DNA from 3 places in the Rathayibacter sp. AY1H3 genome. Region 1 is predicted to be linked to each of the others. Evidence: predicted binding sites of a transcription regulator. Region 1 holds the regulator's gene; each other region holds the start of a gene.

Region 1 (9,508 bases):
GCGGCGCAGGGCATCGAGGCCCAGACGCTCGCGAACCTCTACCTCGCGCTCGAGAACGACCTCACGATCATCCCTGTCCTGAACAAGATCGACCTGCCGGCCGCGGACCCCGAGAAGTACGCGAAGGAGCTCGCGAGCCTCATCGGCGGCGACCCGGACGACGTCCTCCGCGTCTCCGGCAAGACCGGCATGGGCGTCGAGGCGCTGCTCGACCGCGTCACCGAGCTCATCCCGCCGCCCGTCGGCGACCCCTCCGCCCCTGCGCGCGCCATGATCTTCGACTCCGTGTACGACGCCTACCGCGGGGTCGTCACCTACGTCCGGATGATCGACGGCAAGCTCTCGCCGCGCGAGAAGATCCAGATGATGTCGACCCGCGCCACGCACGAGATCCTCGAGATCGGCGTGTCGAGCCCCGAGCCCGTCGCGACGCAGGGTCTCGCGGTCGGCGAGGTGGGCTACCTGATCACCGGTGTGAAGGACGTGCGCCAGTCGAAGGTCGGCGACACCGTCACCACGGCGTCGAAGCCCGCGACGCAGGCGCTGCCCGGCTACACCGAGCCGCTCCCGATGGTCTTCTCGGGCCTGTACCCGATCGACGGCAGCGACTACCCGGACCTGCGCGAGGCCCTCGACAAGCTCAAGCTCTCGGACGCGGCGCTCGTCTACGAGCCCGAGACGTCGGTGGCGCTCGGCTTCGGCTTCCGCTGCGGCTTCCTCGGCCTCCTGCACCTCGAGATCATCACCGAGCGCCTGCAGCGCGAGTTCGGTCTCGACCTCATCACCACGGCGCCCTCGGTCATCTACGAGGTCTCGACGGAGGACAAGAAGACCGTCACCGTCACGAACCCGAGCGAGTTCCCCGTCGGCAAGATCGCCGCCGTCACGGAGCCGATCGTCAAGGCCGCGATCCTCGCGCCGAAGGACTACGTCGGCACGATCATGGAGCTCTGCCAGAGCCGCCGCGGGACCCTGATCGGCATGGAGTACCTGGGCGAGGACCGGGTCGAGATCCGCTACCACATGCCCCTCGGCGAGATCGTCTTCGACTTCTTCGACAACCTCAAGTCCAAGACCGCCGGCTACGCCTCGCTCGACTACGAGCCCGCCGGCTCGCAGGAGGCCGACCTCGTGAAGGTCGACATCCTGCTGCAGGGCGAGCAGGTCGACGCGTTCAGCGCGATCGTGCACCGGGAGAAGGCCTACGCCTACGGCGTGCTGATGACGGGGCGCCTGCGCAAGCTGATCCCGCGTCAGCAGTTCGAGGTGCCGATCCAGGCCGCCATCGGCGCCCGGATCATCGCCCGCGAGTCGATCAGCGCGATGCGCAAGGACGTCCTCGCCAAGTGCTACGGCGGCGACATCACCCGCAAGCGCAAGCTCCTCGAGAAGCAGAAGGAGGGCAAGAAGCGGATGAAGATGGTCGGCCGCGTCGAGGTCCCCCAGGAGGCGTTCATCGCCGCGCTCTCGGGCGACGTCGAGACCAAGGACAAGAAGTAGGACTCCTCCAGCGGAGGCGCACCCCCCGAGAGGGAACCTGCGGTGAGGGGCCATTGCGGCGCCGATCACTTCCCAGGTAGCTTTCGAGCGCTGGACGCGGCTGCGGATCGAGGACGATCCGCTCAGGGGCTGGAGCGTCGACGGTCGGCCCTCTCATCACGATCAAGGGGGAAGCCCGTGGACTCTGCACGCACGAGGAAGCACTGGATCAGATCGGGGGCGGCGCTGCTGGGCGTCGCAGCGGTGACGGCGGGATCGCTCGTCGCCGCCGCACCCGCATCAGCCGCGAGCCGTGAGGTGCAGGCGTCGCCCGCGCCCTTCGTCTGGGAGGACATCGACCAGTTCGGCGTCGCGAAGGGCCTGTCCGTCTCCTCCGACGCGGAGACCATCACCGTCGAGCTCCCGGCCGCGAGCGCGTCCGCCGGGTTCACGGAGTGGTCGCACCCGGGGTACGAGACCGTGGACTGGCGCCTCAGCACCAGCGATGCCGACTTCGTGTCGGGCTCCTCGGCTGTAGACGCCGCGGCCAACACCATCGAGATCCCGCTCGAGCGCACGGTGGGCTCGTTCGAGCAGCCCGCGGTGAGGCTCGACCTCACCGCGGAGGCGCCGCAGGCGGACGACGCCTACGTCCCCCCGGCGCTCGAGTCCACGACGGGCTTCGACCTCAGCGTCACCGCCGGCCTGACCGTCGCTCCGGCGAGCGGCGAGGACGCGGCCGTGGTCGACCTGTCCGCGACCACTCCGAGCTCGACCAGCCACGACGGCGTCTTCTGGGCCGGCGGCGGCAGCCTGACCGACGCGGGCGCCGGCGACGTCGTCGTCGTCGAGACGGGCGTACCCGGCTTCTTCGGCACCTCCGTCCGGGCCACCGTCGGAACGGACGGCACCCCGGCGCTCACCGCCCCCGCTAAGGTCCTCGACGACGGCTCGTCGGTCGCGGTGAAGCCGAACCAGGACTTCTACGACCGGTACCAGAACTTCGGCGACACTTCGCTCACGGGCGCTCCCTCCATCCGCGTCACGGGAGCCGGCCGCGGTGTCGAGCAGCCGGCGGGCTCCGCCTTCGTCGTCCGGGTGCCCCTCAGGGTCGTCGCGTCGACGACTCCGCCGACCACCGGGCCGACCCCTGGCAACGGTCCGACGGTGACCCGCCTCGCGGGCACCGATCGCCAGGGCACCGCCGTCGAGATCTCGAAGGCGACCTTCGACACCCCCGGCGTCCCCGTCGTCTACATCGCCACCGGCGCGAACTTCCCGGACGCGCTCAGCGCCGGTCCCGCCGCCGCGAAGCAGGGCGGCCCGCTCCTCCTGGTCGACCGCGACTCTGTGAGCCAGGTCGTGCGCGACGAGCTCACCCGTCTCAAGCCCCAGCGGATCGTCGTCGTCGGCTCCGACCTCAGCGTCAGCGACGCCCTCGCGACCGACCTCGGCCAGTACGCGAACGGGAGGGTCTTCCGCCTCGGAGGCACCGACCGCTACGACACGTCGCGGAAGATCATCGAGAGCGCCTTCGGCACCTCGCCGAAGGGGGCCTGGCTCGCGACCGGCGAGAAGTTCCCCGACGCGCTCAGCGCCACCGCCGCCGCGGGCAAGAACTCCGCCCCCGTCGTCCTCGTGAACGGCGGCCTCCCGGCGGCCGACCCGACCACTGTCGGGATCCTGACGCGGCTCCGGCCGCCGGTGCTCACCATCGCGGGATCCGAGCTGTCGGTCAGCGCCGGCATCCAGAACTCCCTCACGGTGCCGGCCGGACCGGTCGTCAACCGCATCGGCGGGGTCGACCGCTACGACACCTCGGAGCAGCTCAACCTGGCGGCCTTCCCCCGCGGGTCGAAGACCGTGTTCCTGGCCACCGGAGAGAACTTCCCCGACGCCCTGGCGGGAGCCGCGGCCGCCGGGCTTACGGGGAGCCCCCTCTTCGCCGTGCCCCCGACCTGCGTGCCGGTCAAGGTGCTGCAGGACATCAAGGCCGGCGGAGCGACGAGCGTCGTCCTCCTCGGCGGCACCGGCACCCTGTCCGACGCCGTCGCGAAGCTGACTCCCTGCAGCTGACCCGACCCGCACCACGACGAGGGCCCTCCTCCCGCTCCGGCGGGGGAGGGCCCTCGGTCGTTCCCGGCTCGGGACGCCGACGGTCGGATACGCTGGGTCGGATGGACAGCACCACCCGGCACGCGGACTCGACGCGCGCCGCGCTCGAGGAGTCCGGGAAGAAGGTCGGGACGTGAGCATCCGCCGCTCCAACTTCGAGGGCCAGCCGCAGGTCACCTACGCGGCGGTCGGCGGCACTCTGGCACCCGACCTGCTCGAGTACCCGCCGGACGGCTTCACGGCCGAGCGCTTCGAGGCCCGTCTCGGCTCGGGCGACGAGCGCTTCGCCATCACCACCGCCTCCCTGATGACCTGGGGCGTGCAGCGCGGCAGCGGCATCGAGGTGACCGACATCACCAGCGGCAGCGGCGTGCAGTACACCGGCGTCAACTTCGACGCCGCGGGCACCCCGATCGACCTCGTCAGCCGGCCGACGGAGGAGCACTTCGCTCCCGACGGCGCCCCCTACATCACCGCCGGCGTGACCGCCGTGCTCCGCGTGACCCTGCTCGGCCGCGTCTTCGACGCCCCGGTCCGCGTGGTCTACGTCGTCGACGAGCCCGACCAGGTCGGCTTCGCCTACGGCACCCTCGAGGGCCACCCCGAGAGCGGCGAGGAGTCCTTCGTCGTCGAGAAGCGCGCGGACGACTCGGTCTGGCTCGTCATCCGGGTCTTCTCGCGACCCTCCACCCGCCTCTACCGCCTGGGCGCGCCGGTGCTGCGCGCCGTGCAGAAGCGCCAGGTCGCCAAGTACCTCCGCGCGCTGCTGCCGGCGCGCGTCAGCTGACGTGGGGAGCGCCCTCCCGATCGCCGATCCTGCTCCGCTCGACGGCGGACTGCCCGCGTCCGTCGTCGACGGCGTGGAGCAGCGCGACCTCGGCCTCTACGTGCACGTGCCGTTCTGCCGGGTCCGCTGCGGGTACTGCGACTTCAACACCTACACGGCGACCGAGCTCCGCGGGGCGAAGCAGCAGGACTACGCCGACGAGGCGATCACCGAGATGGCTCTCGGTGCCGAGGTGCTCGAGCGCGCGGGTCTGCCCCGACGCCCCGCCCGCACGGTCTTCTTCGGCGGCGGGACGCCCACCCTCCTGCCCGCCGGCGACCTGGTGCGGATGCTGGACGGCCTCCGCACCCACTTCGGGGTCGCGCCCGACGCCGAGATCACCACCGAGGCGAACCCGGACTCCGTCGACGCCGCCTACATCCGCGCGCTGGCCGAGGCGGGCTTCACCCGCGTCAGCTTCGGGATGCAGTCGGCCGTGCCGCACGTCCTCGCCACGCTCGAGCGCACCCACGACCCGGAGCGGGTCCCGCTCGTGGTCGAGTGGGCGCGGGAGGCCGGCCTGCAGGTCAGCCTCGACCTCATCTACGGCACGCCGGGGGAGTCCCTCGCGGACTGGGAGCGGTCGCTCGACTCCGCGCTCGCCAACCGGCCGGACCACCTCTCGGCCTACGCCCTGATCGTGGAGGACGGCACGAAGCTCGCCCGGCAGATCCGCCGCGGCGAGGTCGCGACCCCGAACGACGACCTCACCGCCGACATGTACGAGCTCGCCGACGCGCGCCTGACCGCTGCCGGGTACTCCTGGTACGAGGTCAGCAACTGGGCGCGCGACGACGCCCACCGCTCCCGGCACAACCTCTCGTACTGGCTCGGCCACGACTGGTGGGGCGTCGGTCCCGGCGCGCACAGCCACGTCGGAGGCGTGCGCTGGTGGAACGTGAAGCACCCGGCGGCCTACGCCGACCGGCTGAGCACCGGGGTCTCGCCCGCTGCCGGGCGGGAGACGCTCGACGCGGGGACGCGGCGGGTGGAGGACGTGCTGCTGCGCTCGCGCCTGGCGGACGGGCTGCCCATCGACGCGATCGACGCCGATCGGCGCAGCGAGGTGGCGGGGCTCATCGCCGACGGCCACGTCGACGGCCGGGCGGCGCTCGGCGGCCGGATCGTGCTGACCCTGCGCGGCCGTCTGCTGGCCGACGCGGTCGTGCGCCGCCTCACCGACGGCTGAGGCCGGATCCCGGGGCGGCCGGCGCACCGCCGCCCCGGTGCCGCGGCTACTTGAAGAACGGGATGCTGAGCGGGTACGTGTAGTACTCGCCCGCGCTGGCGCGCACCGAGGCGATGATCGCGAAGACGATCACCAGGATCGGCACGACCAGGAACACGATGAAGCCGACGAGGACGAAGGACAGGATCGTCCCGGCGACGTAGGCGATCAGCGTCGTCAGGTGGAAGTTGAGGGCCGTCTTGGCGTGCGCCTCGAGGAACGGTCCGCGCCCCTTGAAGACCAGGAAGACGATCAGCGAGGGCAGGAAGCTGAAGAAGATGCCGGTCACGTGCGTGACGATCGCCCAGGTCTTCTCGTCCGCCGGGTTCAGCGGCGGAGCCGGGGTTCCGTAGACGGGGGGCGGGGGAGGGGTGGCCGACATGATGGTCTCCGTTCCGGCGGCGGCGACGGGCGTCCCCCGTGCGCTCGGCGTCCATCGTGGCATGCGGCGACTCCCTCCGCACCGGGCCGCGCGGGACCTCCTCCTCGGGGATGACGGGGCTCCTCCCCGCGGCCCTGCAGGAGTGCACCCCGGCCGATCCCCGCGCAACCCCGCCGGGCGGTCCGCCTCCCGGTTATGATTGGCACTCAGAGTTGCGGAGTGCCAGGCTCCGCGCGGCGTCAGCGCCGCAGACGGTCGTGCCCGCGGGCACTCGGAGTCCGGCGGGAGGTCGGTCGTATGGTCACGGAGCGCGGTCTCCAGGTCCTGCGCGTGATCGTGCAGGACTACGTGGCGAACCGGGAGCCGGTGGGCTCCAAGTCGATCGTCGAGCGCCACGCGTTCGGCGTCTCGGCCGCCACCATCCGCAACGAGATGGCCCAGCTGGAGGAGGAGGAGCTGATCGCGGCTCCGCACACCTCGTCCGGCCGCGTGCCGACCGACAAGGGCTACCGCCTCTTCGTCGACCAGCTCGCCGACCTGCGCCCGCTGACCTCCGCGCAGCGCCAGGCGATCGAGACGTTCCTCGGGCAGAGCCCGGACCTCGACGAGGTGCTGGTCAAGACCGTCCGCCTGCTCTCGCAGCTCACCAACAGCGTCGCGCTCGTGCAGTACCCGTCGTTCGGGGCCGCGCGGCTGCGCCACGTGGAGCTCGTCGCCCTCGCTCCCCGCCGCCTCCTGTCGGTGCTGATCACCGACACCGGCCGGGTCGACCAGCGCGTGCTCGAGACCCCGGAGGACGTGGACGACGCTCTCCTGGGCGAGATCCGCGCGAAGCTCAACACGGCCGTGCTGGGCCTCGGGCTCCAGCAGGCGGCCGAGACGCTCGGCTCCGTCGCGGAGCGCTTCAGCCCCGAGCGGCGCCACGTGCTGACGCCGATCGTGCAGACCCTGCTCGAGCAGGTCGGCGCCAACCGGCAGGACCGCCTGGTCATGGCCGGCGCCGCCAACCTCGTCCGCACCGAGGAGGACTTCTCGGGCAGCATCTACCCCGTGCTCGAGGCGATCGAGGAGCAGGTGGAGCTGCTGCGCCTCTTCGCCGAGATGACCCCGGACCCCCGGGGCATCTCGGTGCGCATCGGCCGCGAGAACGCGCCGTTCGGGCTGCAGGAGACCTCGGTGCTCACGAGCGGGTACAACACCGCGGGCGGCCAGGTCTCGCGCCTGGGCGTGCTCGGCCCGATCCGGATGGACTACTCCGGCAACATCACCGCGGTGCGCGCCGTCGCCCGCTACCTCTCCCGCCTCCTCGGCGAGGAGTAGGCCCGACCTCCCGGCCCCCGCCGGATCCCCCCGGTGCGCCGTGCCCGGCCCACCGACCCACGAACGAAGGACGAAGCCACCTGTGGCCGATCACTACGAAGTGCTGGGCGTCGACCGCGACGCCTCCGCCGACGAGATCAAGAAGGCGTACCGCCGACTCGCCCGCGAGCTGCACCCCGACGTCAACCCGAGCGCGGACGCCTCCGAGCGCTTCAAGCTCGTCACGCACGCCTACGACGTCCTGAGCGACGCCCAGCAGCGGGCGCAGTACGACCGCGGGCCCCAGGAGGGCTTCGGCGGCGGCGGCCAGGGCTTCGGCGGGTTCGGCGACATCTTCGAGACCTTCTTCGGGCAGGGCGCGCAGGGCTCGTCCCGCGGGCCGCGCTCCCGCCGCGAGCGCGGCCAGGACGCCCTGCTGCGCGTGGAGGTCTCGCTCGACGAGGTCATCTTCGGCACCCACCGCGACCTCGAGGTCGACACGGCGGTGCTCTGCGAGACGTGCCAGGGCTCGTGCTGCCAGCCCGGCACCTCGCCGGTGACCTGCGACATCTGCCACGGCTCCGGCCAGATCCAGCGCACGGTCCGCTCGCTCCTGGGCAACGTGATGACGGCGAGCCCCTGCGGCACCTGCCGCGGCTACGGCACCGTCATCGCGACCCCCTGCTCCACCTGCCAGGGCCAGGGACGCGTCCGCGCCCGCCGCACCATCCCCGTCGACGTCCCCGCGGGAGTCGACACGGGCCTGCGCCTGCAGATGCCCGGCAGCGGCGAGGTCGGCCCGGCCGGCGGCCCCAACGGCGACCTGTACCTCGAGATCAAGGTCAAGCACCACGACGTCTTCAGCCGCAACGGCGACGACCTGCTCTGCACCCTCGAGGTGCAGATGACGGACGCGATCCTCGGCTCCACGGCGTCGCTCAAGGCGCTCGACGGCGACATCGAGATCGAGATCAAGCCGGGCACGCAGAGCACCGAGATCGTCACGATCAAGGGACGCGGAGTCACGCGCCTGCGGGGCAGCGGACGCGGCGACCTCCGCATCGGCATCCAGGTCGTCACCCCGACGAAGCTGGGCCACCGCGAGCGGGAGCTGGTCCAGGAGCTCGCGAAGCACTACAAGCCGCAGAAGCCCGCGCTGACCCACTTCCAGCAGGGCCTGTTCTCCAAGCTCCGCGACCGCTTCCTGGGCTGAGCCCGTGGCGCACCACTACATCGACGAGTCGCTGGACTCCGGCGGCTTCGTCGTCGGGGGCCGGCTCGCGCTCACCGGCGCGGAGGCACGGCACGCCGCGACCGTCAGCCGGATCCGCGCGGGCGAGAGCGTCCGGGTCGGTGACGGGCGCGGACTCGTCGCGACCGCGGTCGTCGAGAGCGCGGAGCCGGCGCGAGTGGTGCTCGTCGTGGAGTCGATGCAGGAGTCCCCGGTTCCGTCCCCGCGCCTTGTCCTCGTCCAGGCCCTCGCGAAGGGCGACCGCGACGAGCTCGCCGTGCAGGCGGCGACCGAGCTCGGGGTGGACGAGGTCGTCCCGTGGCAGGCCGCGCGGTCGATCTCGCGGTGGTCGGGCCCGAAGGAGGAGAAGGGGCGCGAGCGCTGGCGGGCCATCGTGCGCGAGGCGAGCAAGCAGTCGCTGCGCCCCCGGGTGCCCGAGGTCGCGCCGCTCGAGCAGGTGCGCGGTCTCGTCGCGCGCGCCGCGACGTCCCGCGTGCTGGTCCTCGAGCCCTCGGCGCAGGCGCGGCTCTCCCAGGTGGTCCCGGACGGACGCGACCTGGTGCTCGTCGTCGGGCCCGAGGGCGGCATCGCTCCGGAGGAGCTGCGGCTGCTCGCGGAGGCGGGCGCCGAGGCCGTCGCGCTCGGCGACTCCGTCCTGCGCACCTCGACCGCAGGTCCCGCTGCCATCGCCGTCCTCTCGGCCCGCCTGGGCCGCTGGTGACGCTCCTCCACAGCCGCCTCGGGGCGCCGGAGCAGGGTGCCGTGGGCGAACGCGGCGCCCGTCGCGCACGGGCCCCGTTTAAGATGAGTGCATGAGCGAACCTACCGTCTTCACGCGCATCGTCCAGGGCGAGATCCCGGCCGATGTGGTGTTCGAGAACGAGCGCATCCTCGCGATCACCGACATCGAGCCGAAGGCGCCCGTCCACCTCCTCGTCTTCCCGAAGA
Region 2 (9,508 bases), on a different contig from region 1:
GTCTTCGCGAGCGCCTCGCGGGCGATCGGGAGGACGGTGTCGCCGAACTTGACGCCGCCGTCGGTGACGTCCGCGTGGAACAGGTTCATCGCGGGCGAGCCGATGAAGCCGGCCACGAAGACGTTGTTCGGGTTCTCGTACAGGTCGCGGGGCGAGCCGACCTGCTGGAGGAGGCCGTCCTTGAGGACCGCGATGCGGTCGCCCATGGTGAGCGCCTCGGTCTGGTCGTGGGTGACGTAGACCGTGGTGATGCCCAGGCGGCGCTGCAGCGTGCCGATCTGGGTGCGGGTGGACACGCGGAGCTTGGCGTCGAGGTTCGACAGCGGCTCGTCCATGAGGAAGACCTGGGGCTTGCGGACGATGGCGCGGCCCATCGCGACGCGCTGGCGCTGGCCACCGGAGAGCGCCTTCGGCTTGCGGTTCAGGTAGGGCTCGAGGTCGAGCATCTTCGCGGCCTCGAGGACCCGCGCGGCGCGCTCGTCCTTGTTGACGCCGGCGATCTTGAGCGCGAAGCCCATGTTCTCGGCGACCGACATGTGCGGGTACAGCGCGTAGTTCTGGAAGACCATCGCGATGTCGCGGTCCTTCGGCGGAACGTCCGTGACGTTGCGGTCGCCGATGAGGATCCGGCCCTCGTTGACCTCTTCGAGGCCGGCGAGCATGCGCAGGGAGGTGGACTTGCCGCAGCCGGAGGGGCCGACGAGGACGAGGAACTCGCCGTCGCCCACCTCGAGGTTGAGCTTGTCGACGGAGGCGCGAGTGGCCCCGGGGTAGACGCGGGACGCGTGGTCGAAAGTTACGGACGCCATTGTTCTTGCTCCTTCACCGGCAGGTACGTGCCGGACGATCCGAGTGAATGGAAGTGATGGTCATCATCGCGTGGGCGACTCCGACCAACCGTCACAGTATGCCACGGGGCCGACAGTCGTCGGTCGGGCACCGCGTATCCGTCGTTTGGAGGTTTCCCAGGGCTCGCGCGTAGGATTCCGGCGAGTCGCGCCCGGCGACCCCCTTCTTCCCCCTCTCTCATTCGGAGCGTTCTTGTCATGACCACCGGCGGAGCCAACGACCGTCTCTCGAAGAACCAGCGACGAGAGGCCGCCCGAGAGAAGGCGCGCCGCCTGCGCGAGCAGCAGAAGCGCCGCGACCGCGTGAGCCGCTTCGCCCTGCAGGGCGGGCTCGCCGCCGTCGTGATCGCGGTCGTCGTGATCGTGGTCTTCGCCGTCACCTCGAGCATCCGCCCCGCGGGTCCGGGCCCGGCGAACATGGCGAGCGACGGTGTCGTCATCGGCGAGAACATGGTCGCGCAGACGAGCGGCGCCGTCGCCGCCGACGGGACGCCCACCCCCAGCGCGCTCGACACCTCGGCCGGCACGGTCGACATTCGGGTCTACCTCGACTACCTCTGCCCCTACTGCGGCCAGTTCGAGAAGACCAACGGCGACCAGATCAAGGAGTGGGTGACCAGCGGTGCCGCGACGGTCGAGATCCACCCGATCGCCATCCTCACGACCCGCTCCAACGGCACCAAGTACTCGGAGCGCTCGGCCAACGCCGCCGCGTGCGTCGCGGACCGCTCGCCCGACTCGTTCTTCGACTTCAACTCCCTGCTGTTCGCCGACCAGCCGGCGGAGGGGACCGACGGACTCTCGGACGACCAGTTGAAGGACTACGCCTCGCAGGCCGGCGTCGAGGACACGGCGGCCGTGAACACCTGCATCGACGACCAGAGCTTCGTGAGCTGGGTCCGCGCCGCGACCGAGCGCGCCACCTCGGGTCCGCTGCCCGGCACGGACGTGCCCGCGGTCACAGGCACCCCGACCGTCCTGGTCAACGGCGAGGCGTACTCGGGCTCGCTGACCGACCCGGACGCCTTCAGCTCCTTCGTGCTCTCGGCCGCCGCCGACTCCTACTCGTCGGCGACTCCCGCGCCCACCTCCTCCGAGACTCCGGCGCCGAGCGACACGCCCGCCTCGACCGAGGCCCCCGCGTCGACCGAGACCCCGGCTCCCGGCGACGCCCCGGTCTCCACCGAGGCTCCGGCCTCCTCCGAGCCGACTCCGGCCGCCGCGGGCTGAGCCCCGGACGCGCACGAGCCCCGCGCATGCAGAAGGCCCCGACCGCATACAGCGGTCGGGGCCTTCTTCTCTCCTGAGCCGACGACGGGACTTGAACCCGTAACCGCCCGATTACAAGTCGGGTGCGCTACCAATTGCGCCACGTCGGCAGGTGCGCTCGCGCGCCCGGCCACCCTATCGCGGGCCCGGATCCGGCCGGATCCGGGCCCGCCGCGTCTCACGGCTCGAGGATGCTGAGGTGCCGCTCGGCGGGAGCGGGACGCTTGGGGCCGCCGATCTTCCCGTCGGGACGGCCGACGTAGAGCCAGCCGAGCAGCTCCTCGCCCTTCTCGAGGCGATGCGCCTTCCGCACGGCCTTGTCGCGCGTGTAGGAGCCGGTGCGCCAGAAGACGCCCCAGCCCGCCTCGTCGAGCAGCAGGCTCAGGAGGTGGGCGACGCCCGAGGCGACGGCCTCCTGCTCCCAGGCCGGCACCTTCGACTTCTTGACGCTGACCACGACGGCCAGCAGCAGGGAGGCGCGGTGCGTCTTCTCGATGTACTTCCGCGGGTCCTTCTTCGCGCCCGAGGCGACCGCGAAGCTGCGGCCGACCCGGTCGCGGGCGGCGCCGCGGATCTCGATGACCCGCCACGGGCGCAGCGAGCTGTGATCGGCGAGACGCGACGCCGCCGAGACGAACGCCGCGATCTCGTCGTGCCCCGGAGCCTCCGGCGTCACCTTCGAGCGCGATCGGCGCGCGAGGACGGCCTCGAGCACGGGGGAGGAGGACACGGTCACTCGCCCTCGGCCTGGAAGTTCAGGGCGATCGAGTTCATGCAGTAGCGGTCGCCGGTGGGCGTGCCGAAGCCGTCCGGGAAGACGTGTCCCAGGTGGGATCCGCAGTTCGCGCAGCGGACCTCGGTGCGGACCATGCCGAGGGTGCTGTCCTCGATCAGCTGGACCGCGTCCGGGTTCACGGACTCGTAGAAGCTCGGCCAGCCGCAGCCGGAGTCGAACTTGGTGCCGCTCTTGAAGAGCTCGGCGCTGCAGGCGGCACAGGTGTAGAGGCCGGAGCGGTGCTCGTCGAGCAACTCGCCGGTCCACGGGCGCTCGGTGGCCGCTTCGCGCAGGACCGCGTACTGGTCGCGGTCGAGCTCCTCGCGCCACTCGGCGTCGGACTTGTTCACGGAATACGACGACATGGGTCTCCCTCGGAATCCTCGTCAGTGTACGGGGGCGGTCGCGCCCCTCCACCTGGTCCAACCCCCGGGGCGACGGCTCCATTCCGCCTCCGCGGGCTGTGGAGGAGACTCCCCGCCTCCATGCCGCGACACGGTCACGAGGTGTTCGGAGCGCCTCCCCGGCGGCGGCCGTGGGCCTGCCTACCCTGGACGGATGAGCAGGACGACGGACCCGAGACCGGGCACCGGTCTGTCCGAGCGCGAGTTGCGGGTGCTCGCCTTCGAGCGCGAGTGGACGGCCCGCTCCGGGGACAAGGACGACGCGATCCGCTCCCAGTTCGGACTGTCGGCCGCCCGCTACTATCAGGTGCTCAGCGCGGTGCTCGCCTCTCCGGCCGCCCTCGCGCACGACCCGATGCTCGTCACGCGGCTGCAGCGCATCCGCGACCAGCGCGCCGGCGCCCGCGCCTCGCGACGCCTCGGGCGCCTCGAGTAGACGAGCTGCTCGAGTCCACCAACGGAAGGCCGGCCGTACCCCCGATGTCGAACACGCACCCGAGAGACCGCTTCGACGAGGTCCCGGCGACGGAGGCGCGCGTCGGCGCCCACCGCCGGCCGCCGGCCCCTCACGCCCGCGCCGTCGCCCTCGCCTGGGCCGCCCTCGCCACCGGAGTCATCGTCCTGCTCGGCTTCATCGGGCTGCTGGTCATCGACGACCGGGTGCAGTTCACGGATGTCTTCACTCCGCCGACCGCGACCGCGGAGGCGACCCCGACCGCAGCCGCGACGCTCGATCCCGATCTCGCCGTCGCCGTCCTCAACGGCACCGCCACCGTCGGACTCGCCGCCAGCGCCGGCGACGCCCTGACGACGGCCGGATGGAGCGTCCCGACCGTCGCGAACGCGAACACCGAGGACATCGCCGCCACGACCGTCTACTACACCGACCCAGCGCTCGAGGGAGCGGCCCTCGGTCTCGTCGACTCGCTCGGAACGGGGACCGTCCTGCTCTCGCAGGACTTCGTCGAGACGGGCTCCGTCGTCGTGGTCCTGGGGGCCGATTACGCCTCCGAGCAGGGCTGATCGGGGCCCTCTGTTACGGGCACGTTTCCTCCGTGTTGAATCCCGGGCAACTCTTCCCCGCGAGGCCCTTTCCAGCCCCTCCCGGGGCCGATAGCCGGATTAGTATTCCTGACCAGGCACCAGCACATCGCTCGTGCCGCGGGCATCACAGCACTGGGGAGTACAGAGATGGCGAACGGAACCGTCAAGTGGTTCAACGCTGAGAAGGGCTACGGCTTCATCACGGTCGACGGCGGCGGACAGGACGTCTTCGTCCACTACTCCGCGATCGACATGTCGGGGTACAAGGTCCTCGAGGAGGGGCAGCAGGTCGCGTTCGAGGTCGGCACGGGGTCGAAGGGCCCCCAGGCCGAATCGGTCCGCCCGGCCTGACCACCGAGCCTCCCGGGAGCCGTCGTCCGCCTCGTGCGGGCGGCGGCTCCTTCGTGTCGGAGCGCGTGCCGGTCGCTTGCACTCGTCCACCGCGAGTGCCAGAATCGACCTTGGCACTCGCTCCGGTCGAGTGCCAGCACAGACATTTCACGACGTCCGGGAGGGACGAGAAACACACATGGCCAAGATCATTGCTTTTGACGAAGAAGCCCGCCGCGGCCTCGAGCGTGGACTCAACACTCTGGCCGACGCGGTCAAGGTGACCCTCGGCCCGCGCGGCCGCAACGTCGTCCTCGAGAAGAAGTGGGGCGCTCCCACCATCACGAACGACGGCGTCTCCATCGCCAAGGAGATCGAGCTCGACGAGCCGTACGAGAAGATCGGCGCCGAGCTCGTCAAGGAGGTCGCCAAGAAGACCGACGACGTCGCCGGCGACGGAACCACCACCGCGACCGTCCTCGCTCAGGCGCTCGTCCGCGAGGGCCTGCGCAACGTCGCGGCCGGCGCCGACCCGATCAGCCTCAAGAAGGGCATCGAGAAGGCCGTCAAGGCCGTCACCGCCGAGCTCATCGCCGGCGCGAAGGCGATCGAGACCAAGGAGGAGATCGCGGCGACCGCCTCCATCTCCGCCGCGGACCCCGAGATCGGCGCGATCATCGCCGAGGCGATCGACAAGGTCGGCAAGGAGGGAGTCGTCACCGTCGAGGAGTCGAACACCTTCGGCACCGAGCTCGAGCTCACCGAGGGCATGCGCTTCGACAAGGGCTACCTGTCGCAGTACTTCGTGACCGACCCCGACCGCCAGGAGGCGGTGTTCGAGGACCCCTACATCCTCATCGTCAACTCCAAGGTCTCGAACATCAAGGACCTGCTCCCGGTCGTCGACAAGGTGATCCAGGCGGGCAAGCAGCTGCTGATCATCGCCGAGGACGTCGACGGCGAGGCGCTGGCGACCCTGGTCGTCAACAAGATCCGCGGCATCTTCAAGTCGGTCGCCGTCAAGGCCCCCGGCTTCGGCGACCGTCGCAAGGCGCAGCTCCAGGACATCGCGATCCTCACCGGCGGCCAGGTCATCTCCGAGGAGGTCGGCCTCAAGCTCGAGAACGTCACCCTCGACCTGCTCGGCTCGGCCCGCAAGGTCGTCATCACCAAGGACGAGACCACGATCGTCGAGGGTGCCGGCGACGCCGAGGCCATCGCCGGCCGCGTCGCGCAGATCCGCGGCGAGATCGAGAACACCGACAGCGACTACGACCGCGAGAAGCTCCAGGAGCGCCTCGCGAAGCTCGCCGGCGGCGTCGCGGTCATCAAGGCCGGAGCGGCGACCGAGGTCGAGCTCAAGGAGCGCAAGCACCGCATCGAGGACGCCGTCCGCAACGCGAAGGCCGCCGTCGAGGAGGGCATCGTCGCCGGTGGTGGCGTCGCCCTCATCCAGGCCGGCAAGCTCGCCTTCGAGAAGCTCGAGCTCGTCGGAGACGAGGCGACCGGCGCGAACATCGTCAAGGTCGCCATCGACGCCCCGCTCAAGCAGATCGCCCTCAACGCGGGCATGGAGCCCGGCGTCGTCGCTGCGAAGGTCCGCGAGCTGCCCACCGGACACGGCCTCAACGCCGCGACCGGCGAGTACGTCGACCTCATCGCCGCGGGCATCATCGACCCGGTCAAGGTCACGCGCTCCGCTCTGCAGAACGCGGCGTCGATCGCCGGTCTCTTCCTCACCACGGAGGCCGTCGTCGCCGACAAGCCCGAGAAGAACCCGGTCGCCGCGGGCGGCGACCCCACCGGAGGCATGGACTTCTAGTCCGTCCCCCCACCACGCAGAAGGCGGTTCCCCTCCGGGGGAGCCGCCTTCGGCGTTTCCGGAGGCATCTGAGCGAGCAGCAGGCGACCGAACCGGCAGGTGGTTCTGAATCCGCTCCGCGACCACAACGGCGGTCCTCCTGCGGTGGCACCGCACTCCGCGCCGCCTCGGTCTCCTCAGCGGACACCGGCACCAGAAGCGCGTGGGGTGCGCCGGTGCGGGTCGCGACGTACGGGGTCGGGGCGGAGATGTCGTCGGCCGAACGGATGCGGACGGCGACTCTGCAAGAGCCGGCGACGCGGCATCCGTCGAGCGTCGGGTGTCATCTCCAGCGGTCCGGGCGGGCTCGCCGCCCGTTGGTCCCCAAGAGGAGAGAGTGAGCCGTGCGCGGCCGTGCGCGGCCGTGCGGGCCGGGTGGGCGAGGTCACGGTCGCTCGGGCGGATCGATCTGTGCCGCTCGCGGACGTCGACGGGAGAGCTCGGACCGAAGGGGCCCCCGAGGAAGGACGGACCGCGGTGCGGATCAGACCGAGGCGGGGGAGGTCTCGCCGTTCTGGCCGACCGTGAGCAGCGGCAGCGCGACGCGGAAGGTCGCGCCTCCGCCCGGCGTCTCGACGACGTCCACGCGGCCCTTGTGCGCGGCGACGATCGAGGACACGATCGCCAGTCCGAGGCCGCTGCCGCCGGTCTCGCGGGTCCGCGACGTGTCCGCGCGCCAGAAGCGCTGGAAGATCTTCTCGCGGATCTGCGGCGGGATGCCCTCGCCGTGGTCGATGACCTCCAGCAGGGCGAGGCGGCGGGAGCGGTCGACGGCGACGCCGATCTCGATCGGAGTGTCCTCGGGCGTGTAGCGGACGGCGTTGCCGATCAGGTTCGTCAGGACCTGGCGGATCTTGTTCTCCTCCGCCATCACCATCGCGGGCACGCCCGGCTCCTCGGGGGCGGTGGCGGTGCCGGCGGCGATCTCCTCGGCGTTGACCCGGCGCGGACGCCGGCGGAATCGGGCGAGCCTCGCTCCTGCCGCGGCGATCGGGCCGGTGAGCCCGGGGTTCGTCAGCTCCATGGTCTGAGTGGCGGAGGCGCCGGCCTCGTCGGGCTCGAGCGCGGGCGTCTCCACGGGGGTGTCGTCGCGGGTCTCGACGCCGAAGTCGCGGTCGGGCCAGGAGGCCATCGCGTCCATCGCGGCGTCGCGGGCGAGCGGCATCAGATCGACGGGCGCGAGTGCGAGAGGCTTCGTCTCGTCGAGGCGGGCGAGCTCGAGGAGGTCCTCGACCAGGCCGCCCATCCGGATCGCCTCCTTCTCGATGCGCTCCATCGCCTGGCCGACGGCCTCGGGCGTCTGCAGAGCGCCCATCCGGTACAGCTCGGCGTAGCCGCGGACGGAGACCAGCGGGGTGCGCAGCTCGTGGCTGGCGTCGCCGACGAAGCGGCGCATCTGGTCGATCGTGCGGGCGCGGTCGCGGAAGGCGGAGTCGATCCGCCCGAGCATCGCGTTCAGGGAGCGGTTGAGGCGTCCGACCTCGGTGTTGGGTGTCGTGCCGTCCAGGCGCTGGCTGAAGTCGCCGTCGGCGATGGCGGCGGCGGTCTGCTCGACCTCGCGCAGCGGGGCGAAGGTGGTGGTGACCAGCAGGCGGGTGAGGAGTGCGCCGATCACGACGATCGCGACTCCGAAGCCGAGGAAGATCGTGAGGTACGTCGTCATGATGACGTCGACGCTGCGGGTCGACACCGCGAGCAGGAGCGTCTGGTACTCGGTGCCCCTCGTGAACACCGTCGACATGACGTGGTACTCGACCTTGCCGTTGGAGCTCCAGATCTCCATCGGCTTGTCGCCGCCCTGCAGCGCCTGCTCGAGGGTGAAGGTCTGCGGGAAGGCGGGGTCGGCCGCGCCGGACGCGTTCGTGTTGTCGAGCGTGCCGTACTGGTCGTAGACGGCGCCGAAGTCGGCCTTGGACTCGTCGATCGCGGCGAGGTCGTTGACGGAGAGGTCGCTCGCCGTCCGCTGGACCTGGTCGGCCAGCTGCGCGTCGAGCTGGGCGACGAGCTGCGGCTTCAGCATCGTCATCGTCCCGATCCCGGAGACGAGGAGTCCCAGCGTGAGCAGGAGGACCGTGACCGCGGTGATCTTGGTGCGCAACGAAATCGAGTTCCACCGCTCGGCCAGACCCTGGTGCATGGCGGTGGAACTCCCTCGGGATCGGCGGGCGCCGCGCCTCCGGCGGGAGGTGGCGCCGAGGTGGCGGAGGCTAGGCCTTCGCGACCTTCAGCATGTATCCGAATCCTCGCTTGGTCTGGATGAGCGATTCCTCCGAATGCGTGTCGAGCTTACGTCGCAGGTACGAGATGTAGGACTCGACGATGCCCGCATCGCCGTTGAAGTCGTACTCCCAGACGTGGTCGAGGATCTGCGCCTTGCTGAGCACCCGGTTCGGGTTGAGCATCAGGTAGCGGAGCAGCTTGAACTCGGTGGGGCTGAGCTCCACCGGCTCGTCGCCGACGAGGACCTCGTGCGTGTCCTGGTCCATCGTCAGCTCGCCGGCCCGGATGACGGCGTCCTCCTCGGCGTGCATGGTGCGGCGGAGGATCGCCTTGATGCGCGCGACGATCTCGTCGAGGCTGAACGGCTTCGTGACGTAGTCGTCACCGCCGACGGTGAGGCCCGTGATCTTGTCCTCGGTGTCGTCCTTCGCCGTGAGGAAGAGGATGGGGGAGGTGTACCCGGCCGAGCGGAGGCGCTTGGTCACGCCGAATCCGTTCATGTCCGGGAGCATCACGTCGAGGATGATCAGGTCCGGCTCCTCCTCGAGGACCGCCGAGATCGCCTGGGCCCCGTTGCCGACCGCACGCACGGCGAAGCCGGCGAAGCGGAGGCTCGTGGTGAGCAGGTCTCTGATGTTGGGCTCGTCGTCGACGATGAGAATGCGGGGTCCGTCCATGCAGGACAGTATCTGGCCGTCGGCTGTACGGAGTCTGGGAGTCGGTTGTCCGGGCGCTCGGTGCCGGCTCGGCGGCGGGG
Region 3 (9,508 bases), on a different contig from region 1:
CCGGTCGCCGAGGTGAAGACCTTGTCGGTGCTCTCGCTGGTGACGGTGAGGTCGAGGTCGGCCGCGTCGTCGAGCGAGTCGAGGTCGAAGCGGGCGAACTCGGCGCCCTCCGGCACCACGACGGTGGTCGTCAGCGACTTCCCCGTGGGGAGCGTCGCCGAGTGGCCGTCGGCGGCGGTGGCGTCCTCGGCGAGGACACCCTCGGCGAGACCGCTCGCGGTGAGCGGCAGCGCGCCGGTGATGCCGGGCGTGACCGTCACCGTGCCGGTGCCGGTCGAGCCGGTGCCGGAGACCTCGTAGGGCGCGTCCAGCAGGACGGGGCGCACCGCGATCGGGCTGCGGACGTCGTGCTCCGCGCTCGCCCAGGTCAGGTAGCCGGTGGCGAACTGGTTGAGCGCCGCCGAGCCGGTGGTGAAGGAGACCGTGTACTCCGCCGTCTGGCCCGCACCCGTGAAGGAGAGAGTCGAGGGCGAGACGACGGTGTCGATCCCGGCGAGGCCGTCGACCGAGGCGGTGTAGGTGCCCGCGCCGGTCGAGGTGACCGTGCGGGTCACAGTCTGCGTGCCCGCGAGGGCGCCGATCGCGATCGAGGCCTGGTTGAGGTCGGACGGGTCGATCGCGGCGATCGGGTCGATCACCGGGTTCGAGGTGAAGACGTAGCCCGCACCCTTGAGGAACGCGATCCAGTCCTCCGTGCCGCTCTGGTAGAGCAGTCCGGGATCGAGGAACGCGGCAGGGTCGACGTGTCCGGCGCCCTGGGCGAAGACGTCCTCGGACGCGGCGCCCGACTGGTCGACGCTGTCGTAGGCGGAGGTCATCATGGCCGACTTCACCGCGGACGGCGAGGCCTTCGGGGTCGCACCGAGGATCAGCGCGCCGAGGCCCGCCACGTGCGGCGACGACATCGAGGTGCCGGACTCGAACGCGAAGGCGGGGTCGTCACCCTCGGCGTTGAAGCTGTCGGCGAGGATCGCGACGCCGGGCGCCGTGAGGTCGGGCTTCAGCACGTCGGCGCCGTCCGCCTCAGCGGGTCCGCGCGACGAGAAGCCGGCGACCTGCGGGACGGGGATGGAGGCTCCGGACGAGTTGCCCTCGGAGAGGGTCACGGTCGCACCGGCGGTGCCGGCGTAGGTCGTGATCGCCTGGTAGGCCTGCGAGTCGATCTGGATGCTCGGGACCGAGTGGTCGTCGACGTGCAGGGCGTTCGGGGTCGGGTTGAGCAGCAGCATGCCGATGCCGCCGGCCCGCTCGACCTCGGCCGACTTGGAGACGCGCGCGGTGACGCCCGCGGTGCAGGCGACGATCGTGCCCTTCACCTTGTCGGGGTCGAGGGTGCCGGTCTCGCAGATGGCGGGGTTCTCGGCGCCCGAGCGGACGACGTCGGCGCTGTTCACCAGCGGTCCCGTGACGTCCTCGTGGACCGAGATGGATCCTCCGACGAACTTCTGGCCGTCGCCGAGAGCGGCGGTCGCGGTGTAGGTCGGGATGGAGGACGCGGCGACCGTGGTGTACCAGGGCGACGCGTGGTCGAGCGTGGAGGCGCCCGCACCCGAGTTGCCGGCCGAGGCCGCGACGAAGACGCCGGCGGCGGCGGCGTTGAGGAACGCCTCGTCGATCGCGGTCAGGGTCGAGGTGGCCGAGCCGCCGCCGATCGAGAAGTTGATGACGTCGACGCCGTCCTTGGTCGCGGCGTCGATGGCCGCGAGGATGCCCGCTCCGGAGCAGAAGTCGTCGTCGTCGGTGCCCTCGTCGGGTCCGTTCCAGCAGACCTTGTACGCGGCGACCTTGGCGGCCGGGGCGACTCCGGAGATCTTCCCGTAGTCGTAGCCGTCGACGCTCGCCTCGACGCCGTTGTTGCCGGCTGCCGTGCTCGCGGTGTGCGAGCCGTGTCCGTCGGCGTCGCGCGGGGAGCGGTACTCGGGGTTGTCCGTCGAGCCGACCTCCTCGTCCGCGAGGAACCAGCGTGCGCCGATGAGCTTCTGGTTGCACTCGTCGCCGTCCCACTGCTCGGAGGCGGGGAGCCCCGGCGAGCAGGAGCCGACGAAGGTGCCGCCGTCCGACTTCACGAAGGAGGTGGTGGTGCCGTCCGTGTAGGGGGCCGCTCCGGGCGAGGTCGCCAGGGGCGCGCCTGCGAAGGAGGGGTTCTCGGGCGCGATGCCGGAGTCGATGACGCCGACGACGACGCCCTCGCCCGCCTTGTCGATGCCGCCCAGCTTCTGCCAGACGCCGGCCTCGCCCTCGAGGCCGAGGAAGTCGGTGGAGCGCTGCTGTCCGGTGTCGGGCACGGGGGTACCGGCGGCGGCCGCGGCGAGCGGCGAGGCCTGCGCGGCGCGGTCGACCTTCAGGTTCTCGACCTTGCGGACCTGGGCGACGTCGCGGCGGCTCGCGAGCTCGCCCGCCTGCTCGCCCGAGAGGGTCGCGGAGAAGCCGTTGAGGGCGACGGTGTAGTGGTAGCCGATGGCGGCGTCGACCGCGGAGGCGACGTCCTCCTGGCGCTGCTCGAGGTGGGCGGAGTAGTCCTCCACCGGAGCAGAGGCGGCCTGCAGCTGCGCACCGTCGACGGGCGCGGTGCGGGCGAAACGGGCATCGCTGCCCTGGTAGGTGGCCGCGGAGGGCTCGACGAGGGTGACGACGTAGTCGCCGTCGTCGAAGCTCTGGCCGACGGAGAGCCCGCCGACGAGCGAGGCACTGCCGGCGAGAGGGGCGGCACTGGCGCCGGTGGTGGCGAAGGCCGCGGTCGCGGCGACTCCGAGGACGGCGAGGCCCGCGAGGATGCGCCTCTCAGCGCGGCGGACGGGTGGTCGGTGGGACAGGTGGATCGGCAATCGATGTCCTTACTCACATTCGCTGGGAACCGGATCGGTTTCCACACAGAAACGACCCTACGAACTCGATTGCCCAGCTTTGTTACGAACAGGTAACGAAGTCGACGCTGAAGGGGGCCGATCCGTTGGCACTCCCCCTCCCCGAGTGCTAATTTAATCGCGTTGAGCCGGGTCGGCTCAACTCTTGGAACTCTTCGTTGCACGACTGAATGGAGTGATCTCATGGCTGTCACCTACGACCCCGTCCGCGAGCTGGACCGCCTCGCCACCGCCCTCCTCGGCTCCGGCCAGGGGCCCCGCCGGATGCCGATCGACCTGTACCGGGACGGCGACCACTACGTCCTCACCGCCGACCTCCCCGGCATCGACCCCGGGTCGGTCGACGTCGACGTGGACGGGCAGCTCCTCACCATCCGCGCCCAGCGCACCGTCGCGGGCGGCGACGACGTCACCTGGATCACCCGGGAGCGCCAGTCGGCGACCTTCGTCCGCCAGCTGAGCCTCGGCCAGGGCGTCGACACCGAGCGCATCGCCGCGTCCTACGACAACGGCGTGCTCTCGGTGACCATCCCGGTCAGCGAGAAGGCGCGCCCCCGCCGCATCGAGGTCGTCTCGACCGCCCGCCCCGAGCAGGTGCGGATCGGCGAGGCGGCCGCCGAGTAGGACGACGAGCGAGGGCCCGTCCGCGATCGTGCGGGCGGGCCCTCCGCGTGTCCGCACGCCCTACGCTGGCCGGATGCGCGCCTCCTCCTCCGACACCGCTGTCGGCGTCCTGCTCCCCCGCGATCTCCCCGCCTCCGAGGTGCTCGTCTACGCCCGCCGCGCCGAGGAGCTCGGCTTCGACGAGCTCTGGGTGGTCGAGGACCTCGGCTTCCGCGGCGGCATCGCCCAGGCCGGCGCGGTGCTCGCCGCCACCGAGCGGATCGTCGTCGGCATCGGCATCCTGCCCGCCGCCGTGCGCACGGCGGCCTTCACCGCGATGGAGCTCGGCACTCTCGGCGAACTGTTCCCCGGCCGTGTCCACGCCGGCATCGGGCACGGGATGCCGCACTGGATGCGCGGCCTCGGCGTCTGGCCGCGCAGCCCGCTCACCCTGCTCGAGGAGCAGTTCGACGCGATCCGCTCGCTGCTCTCCGGCGAGCGCACCGACCGCTCCGGCCGCTACGTGCACGTGGACGGCCTCGTCCTGGAGTCGCCGCCCGCCGTCGTGCCGCCGCTGCTGGCCGGCGTCCGCGGACCGAAGTCGCTGGCGCTCGCGGGCCGGATCGCCGACGGGGTCGTCCTGGCCGAGCCCGTCACTCCGGAGTACCTCGCGGCGGCCCGCGGCCACCTGGGCGGCACCGGACGGATCGTCGCCTACAACGTGGCCGCCGTGGACGACGATGCGGCCGCCGCGCGCGACGCGGTCCGGCCGGGACTCGAGTGGATCGGCGAGCCGGACTGGGCGCCGCACATCGAGCCGCTCCCCTTCGCCGAGGACTTCGCCCGCCTGCGGGCCGAGAGCGCCGACCGCGCCGCCTTCGTCCGCGACCTGCCCGACGCCTGGGTCGACCAGCTGGCCGTCGTGGGCACTCCCGAGGACGCTCGTCGCCGCATCGGCCTGCTGCACGAGGCCGGTGCGTCGAGCGTCGTGCTGATGCCGTCGGGGCCCGATCCGCTCCGCGCGATGGAGGAGCTCGCCCGGGCGCTCTGAGGCGCTCGGCCCGGGCGCGTCCCACCGGGCCCGGAGACGCGTCCGGCCCGCAGGATCCGAGGATCGTGCGGGCCGGACGCGTCTGCTGAAGCCGGTGATCAGGCCGACATGCGGGCCTTCAGGTTCTCATCGAGGGTCGCGAGGAACTCCTCGGTCGTCTGCCAGCCCTGCTCGGGGCCGACGAGCAGGGCGAGGTCCTTCGTCATCTTCCCGGACTCGACCGTCTTGATGACCACGTCCTCCAGGGTGAGCGAGAAGTCGATGAGCTCCTGGTTGCCGTCGAGCTTGCCGCGGTGCGCGAGGCCGCGCGTCCAGGCGTAGATCGAGGCGATCGGGTTCGTCGAGGTGGGCTTGCCTGCCTGGTGCTGGCGGTAGTGGCGCGTGACGGTGCCGTGCGCCGCCTCCGCCTCGACGACGCTGCCGTCGGGCGTGGAGAGCACGGAGGTCATCAGGCCCAGCGAGCCGAAGCCCTGCGCGACGGTGTCGGACTGGACGTCGCCGTCGTAGTTCTTGCAGGCCCAGACGTAGCCGCCCTCCCACTTCATGGCCGAGGCGACCATGTCGTCGATGAGGCGGTGCTCGTAGGTGAGGCCCGCGGCGTCGAAGCGCTCCTTGAACTCGGTCTCGAAGATCTCCTCGAAGATGTCCTTGAAGCGGCCGTCGTAGGCCTTGAGGATCGTGTTCTTGGTGGAGAGGTAGACCGGGTAGTTGCGCGAGAGGCCGTAGTTCAGCGACGAGCGGGCGAAGTCGCGGATCGACGCGTCCTGGTTGTACTGGACCTGCGCGATGCCGTCGTCCGGGGCCTTGTAGACCTCGAACCTCATCGGCTCGGAGCCGTCCTCGGGCGTGAACTCGACGGTCAGCGTGCCCTTGCCCTTGAAGACGAAGTCGGTGGCGCGGTACTGGTCGCCGAACGCGTGGCGGCCGATGATGATCGGCTTGTTCCAGCCGGGGACCAGGCGCGGGATGTTCGAGATGATGATCGGCTCGCGGAAGATCACGCCGCCGAGGATGTTGCGGATCGTGCCGTTGGGCGACTTCCACATCTTCTTGAGGCCGAACTCCTCGACGCGGGCCTCGTCGGGGGTGATGGTCGCGCACTTCACGCCGACGCCGTGCTTCTGGATGGCGTGCGCCGCGTCGATCGTGACCTGGTCGTCCGTCTCGTCGCGGTACTCGATGCCGAGGTCGTAGTACTCGAGGTTCACGTCGAGGTACGGGTGGATGAGGGTGTCCTTGATCTTCTGCCAGATGATGCGCGTCATCTCGTCGCCGTCGAGCTCGACGACCGTTCCCTCAACCTTGATCTTGGACATTGCTCTCCCATGGTGTCGATGACCCCGCACCTGTGCGGGACGGGCGGCTCTGCACCGCTCCGGATGGCCTCCGCCAGCCTACCCGAGGCCCGAACTGTCTCGATGTCGAGACAGTTCTCGATCGTCCGCGCCGGGGCCGGCGCACGTCGCCCGACAGGAGGATGCCCGCCGTCCTGCGCCGCCGGTACAGTGACGGCATGAGTGACCTCCGCCTGGAAGAGCTGTCCGCCTCGAACATCTCCGCCGTGAACGGTCTGAGCCTCAAACCCGGCCAGGAGCAGTTCATCGCGCCGGTCTCCTACTCCGCCGCCGCCGCGGTGATCGACCCGGGCGCCTCCTGGCAGCGGGCCGTGATGGACGGCGACGAGCTGGTCGGCTTCATCCACGCGCACTTCGACCCGGAGGCGGCGGAGGAGTTCCGCAGCTGCATCTGGCGCATCAACATCGACGCGGCGAAGCAGGGCCGCGGCGTGGGCACCTTCGCCGTCCGCGCCACCGCCGACGAAGCGCGCGCCCGCGGCTTCGACACCCTCACGGTGATCTGGGAGTCCGGCGAGGACGGCCCGGAGCAGTTCTTCCGCTGGATCGGCTTCGAGGTCGTCGGCGAGACGCAGTACGGCGAGAACATCGGGGCGCTGACGCTCTGAGCGCGGCGCCGGAGGCAGCGGAGCCGGCCGACTTCGTCTCCGCCGTCCTCGAGGTGGTCGCCTCGATCCCGCCCGGCCGCGTGATGGCCTACGGCGAGATCGCCGCGGTCCTCGGCACGCGTGCGGCACGCGCGGTCGGCACGGTGATGGCCCGCTACGGCTCCGACACCGCCTGGTGGCGCGTCGTCCGCGCGGGAGGAGCGCCCCCGGTCGGCCACGAGGAGCGCGCCCGCCGGGAGTACGAGCGCGAGGGCACGCCCCTCGTCGTCACGCCGGGCGGCTGGCGCGTCGACGTGCGAAGCGCCCGCTGGCGCCCCTGAGCCGGGAGCGGCTCCGGGACGTGAGTCGCGAGCAGCAGCCGATCAGACGAGCGAGCCCCGCCAGGCCGCGTGCAGGGTGGCGAAGCGGCCCTCGCCGGCGATGAGCGCCTCCGGGGTGCCGTCCTCGACGATGCGGCCGTGCTCCATCACCAGCACCCGGTCGGCGATCGCGACCGTCGAGAGGCGGTGCGCGATGATGACCGCCGTGCGGTCCGCCAGCAGCGTCTGCAGGCCCTGCTGCACCAGGCGCTCGCTCGGGATGTCGAGGGAGGAGGTCGCCTCGTCCAGGATCAGCACCGCCGGGTCGGCCAGGAACGCGCGGGCGAACGAGATCAGCTGGCGCTGACCGGCCGAGACGCGGCCGCCGCGCTTGTTCACGTCGGTGTCGTAGCCGTCCGGAAGCGCCTGGATGAACTCGTGCGCGCCGACCGCCTGCGCGGCCCGGACGATCTCGTCGTAGGACGCGGTCGGCCGCCCGATCGCGATGTTGTCGGCGACGGATCCGGAGAAGAGGTACGCCTCCTGGGTGACCATCACGATCGCGCGCCGCAGGTCCTTCGGGTGCAGCTGCCGCAGGTCCACGCCGTCGAGGGTCACCACGCCGTCGCTCGGGTCGTAGAAGCGCGAGATCAGCTTGGCGAGCGTCGTCTTGCCGGCGCCCGTGGACCCGACGAGGGCGATGGTCTGCCCGGCGGGGATGTCGAGGTCGAAGCGCGGCAGCACCTCGCGGTCGGCGGTGTAGGCGAAGCGGACGCCCTCGAAGCCGAGGCGGCCCCGCGCCTGGCGCAGGTCGACCGGGCGGGCCGGATCCGGGACGCTCGGCTCCTCGGCCAGCACGCCCGAGATCTTCTCGAGCGCGGCGGCCGCCGACTGGTAGGAGTTGTAGAACATCGCCATCTCCTGCACCGGGTCGAAGAAGCGCCGTGTGTAGAGCAGGACCGCCAGCAGCGCGCCGATCTCGAGCCCGCCGTCGAGCACGCGGACGCCGCCGATGAACAGCACCACGGCGACGGTGACGTTGCCGATCAGCACGAGCCCGGGGTCGAAGGTGCCGAACACTCCGAAGACGCGCTTGTAGGCGAGCCGGTACTGCTCGACGACCCCGCCGAACACGGACTCGTTGCGCTTCTGCGTGCGGAAGGTCTGCACGGCGCGGATGCCGGTCATCGACTCCACGAACTGCACGATGAGCCGCGACGAGGCGACGCGAGTGCCGCGGAACAGCGCCTGCGACCGTTTCTGGAACCAGCGGGTGAGCAGCGCGAGCGGCACCAGGGCGCAGGCGAGCACGATGCCGCTCACGCCGTCCAGGGAGACCAGGGCGATCGCGACGAAGCCCATGTAGAGCGCACCCTGCACCAGCTGGTTGATGCCGGAGTCGAGCAGCTCGCGGATGGAGTCGAGGTCGCTGGTCTGGCGCGAGATGATCCGGCCGGAGGTGTAGTTCTCGTGGAACTCCAGGCTCAGCTTCTGGGTGTGCAGGAAGACCCGCTTGCGCAGGTCGATCAGGATCGCCTGGCTCACCCTCGCGGAGAGCACGGTGTACCAGGCGACCAGGAGCGCGCCGACGAGTCCGGTGAGGATGTAGGCGCCGACCGTGACCGCCAGCGGGACCGCGTTCCCCGCGAGGACCGCGGGCAGACCGTTGTCGATGCCCGCCGCGATCAGCGCCGGTCCCGCGACCTGGGCAGCGGTCGCGACGACGACCACGACCGCGGTGAGCACCAGCCGCAGCCGGAGCGGCCGCAGCAGGGAGCCGAGCAGCCGCAGCGAGCGCCGGCGCAGGGCCGCCGACTCCGCTCTGCTGAGGTCGTCGCGCTCCTCGGAGGAACCGAGCGTGCTCATGATCGCGTCTCCTGGTGGGTCGTCGTGGGGCGGGAGCCGATGCGCTCGGTCCCGGCGGGCCGGGTCAGCTCGTCCTCCTCGAGGCTCGAGATGACGAAGCGGTAGTGCGGGCTGCTCGCGAGCAGCTCGCTATGGGTGCCGACCGCGGTGATGCGGCCCTCCTCCATCAGTGCCACGCGATCGGCGAGCGCCACCGTCGAGGGGCGGTGGGCGACGATGATCGCCGTGGTGTCGCCGAGCACGCGGCGCAGCCCCGCCTCGACGCGCGCCTCCGTGTCGACGTCGAGCGCCGAGAGCGGGTCGTCGAGGACGAGCACCGCCGGACGCGCGGCCACCGCGCGGGCGAGGGCCAGGCGCTGGCGCTGGCCGCCGGAGAGACTCATCCCCTCCTCGCCCACCTTCGTGTCCAGGCCCTCGGGGAGGCGGTGGACGAAGTCGGCCTGCGCGATCTCGAGGGCCTCGAGCAGCTCCTCCTCGGTCGCGTCGGGTCGGCCGAGGAGGACGTTCTCGCGCACGCTCGTGGAGAAGAGCGTCGCGTCCTCGAACGCCATGCCGATGTGCGTGCGCAGCTCGTCGCGGCGGAGCCGGCGGATGTCGACGCCGTCGAGCTCGATGGCTCCGCCGGTCACGTCGTAGAGGCGCGGGAGCAGCGCGGTGAGCGTCGTCTTCCCGGAGCCGGTGATGCCGACCAGTGCCATCGTCTCGCCCGGCTCGACCTCGAGGTCGACGCCGTCGAGGAGGTCGCGGTAGCGCTCGGGGGCGTCCTGGTAGCGGAAGTGGACGTCGCGGAAGCGGACCCGACCGCGCGGCTCGAGGATCGTCTCGGGGTCCTCCGGGTCGGTGATGGTGTTCCGGCTGTCCA

The links. Region 1 encodes HrcA, which represses chaperone genes, less so after heat shock. Its sites were predicted from a motif close to TTNGCACTCGNNNNNNNCGAGTGCNAA; they were not measured.
Positions count from the first base shown of each region.
Region 2: the regulator HrcA is predicted to act here: its motif matches at 4,802-4,828, upstream of groL (chaperonin GroEL).
Region 3: the regulator HrcA is predicted to act here: its motif matches at 2,951-2,977, upstream of C5C33_RS09710 (Hsp20/alpha crystallin family protein).

Region 1 is NZ_PSUU01000048.1:1,398-10,905, reverse strand. It holds gene lepA (translation elongation factor 4) at 1-1,500, shown strand, start outside; gene C5C33_RS15460 (cell wall-binding repeat-containing protein) at 1,678-3,555, shown strand; gene C5C33_RS15455 (DUF1990 family protein) at 3,728-4,381, shown strand; gene hemW (radical SAM family heme chaperone HemW) at 4,383-5,609, shown strand; gene C5C33_RS15445 (DUF4870 domain-containing protein) at 5,656-6,093, opposite strand; gene hrcA (heat-inducible transcriptional repressor HrcA) at 6,328-7,350, shown strand; gene dnaJ (molecular chaperone DnaJ) at 7,433-8,542, shown strand; gene C5C33_RS15430 (16S rRNA (uracil(1498)-N(3))-methyltransferase) at 8,547-9,281, shown strand; gene C5C33_RS15425 (HIT domain-containing protein) at 9,373-9,508, shown strand, end outside.
Region 2 is NZ_PSUU01000021.1:53,923-63,430, forward strand. It holds gene C5C33_RS09935 (ABC transporter ATP-binding protein) at 1-809, opposite strand, end outside; gene C5C33_RS09940 (thioredoxin domain-containing protein) at 1,047-2,078, shown strand; tRNA gene C5C33_RS09945 (tRNA-Thr) at 2,155-2,227, opposite strand; gene C5C33_RS09950 (nitroreductase family protein) at 2,296-2,853, opposite strand; gene msrB (peptide-methionine (R)-S-oxide reductase MsrB) at 2,850-3,257, opposite strand; gene C5C33_RS09960 (DUF3263 domain-containing protein) at 3,451-3,732, shown strand; gene C5C33_RS09965 (LytR C-terminal domain-containing protein) at 3,777-4,319, shown strand; gene C5C33_RS09970 (cold-shock protein) at 4,488-4,691, shown strand; gene groL (chaperonin GroEL) at 4,870-6,492, shown strand; gene C5C33_RS09980 (HAMP domain-containing sensor histidine kinase) at 7,016-8,668, opposite strand; gene C5C33_RS09985 (response regulator transcription factor) at 8,739-9,428, opposite strand.
Region 3 is NZ_PSUU01000021.1:1,051-10,558, reverse strand. It holds gene C5C33_RS09715 (S8 family serine peptidase) at 1-2,825, opposite strand, end outside; gene C5C33_RS09710 (Hsp20/alpha crystallin family protein) at 3,048-3,488, shown strand; gene C5C33_RS09705 (LLM class flavin-dependent oxidoreductase) at 3,562-4,518, shown strand; gene C5C33_RS09700 (NADP-dependent isocitrate dehydrogenase) at 4,617-5,834, opposite strand; gene C5C33_RS09695 (GNAT family N-acetyltransferase) at 6,032-6,481, shown strand; gene C5C33_RS09690 (MGMT family protein) at 6,478-6,801, shown strand; gene C5C33_RS09685 (ABC transporter ATP-binding protein) at 6,844-8,646, opposite strand; gene C5C33_RS09680 (ABC transporter ATP-binding protein) at 8,643-9,508, opposite strand, start outside.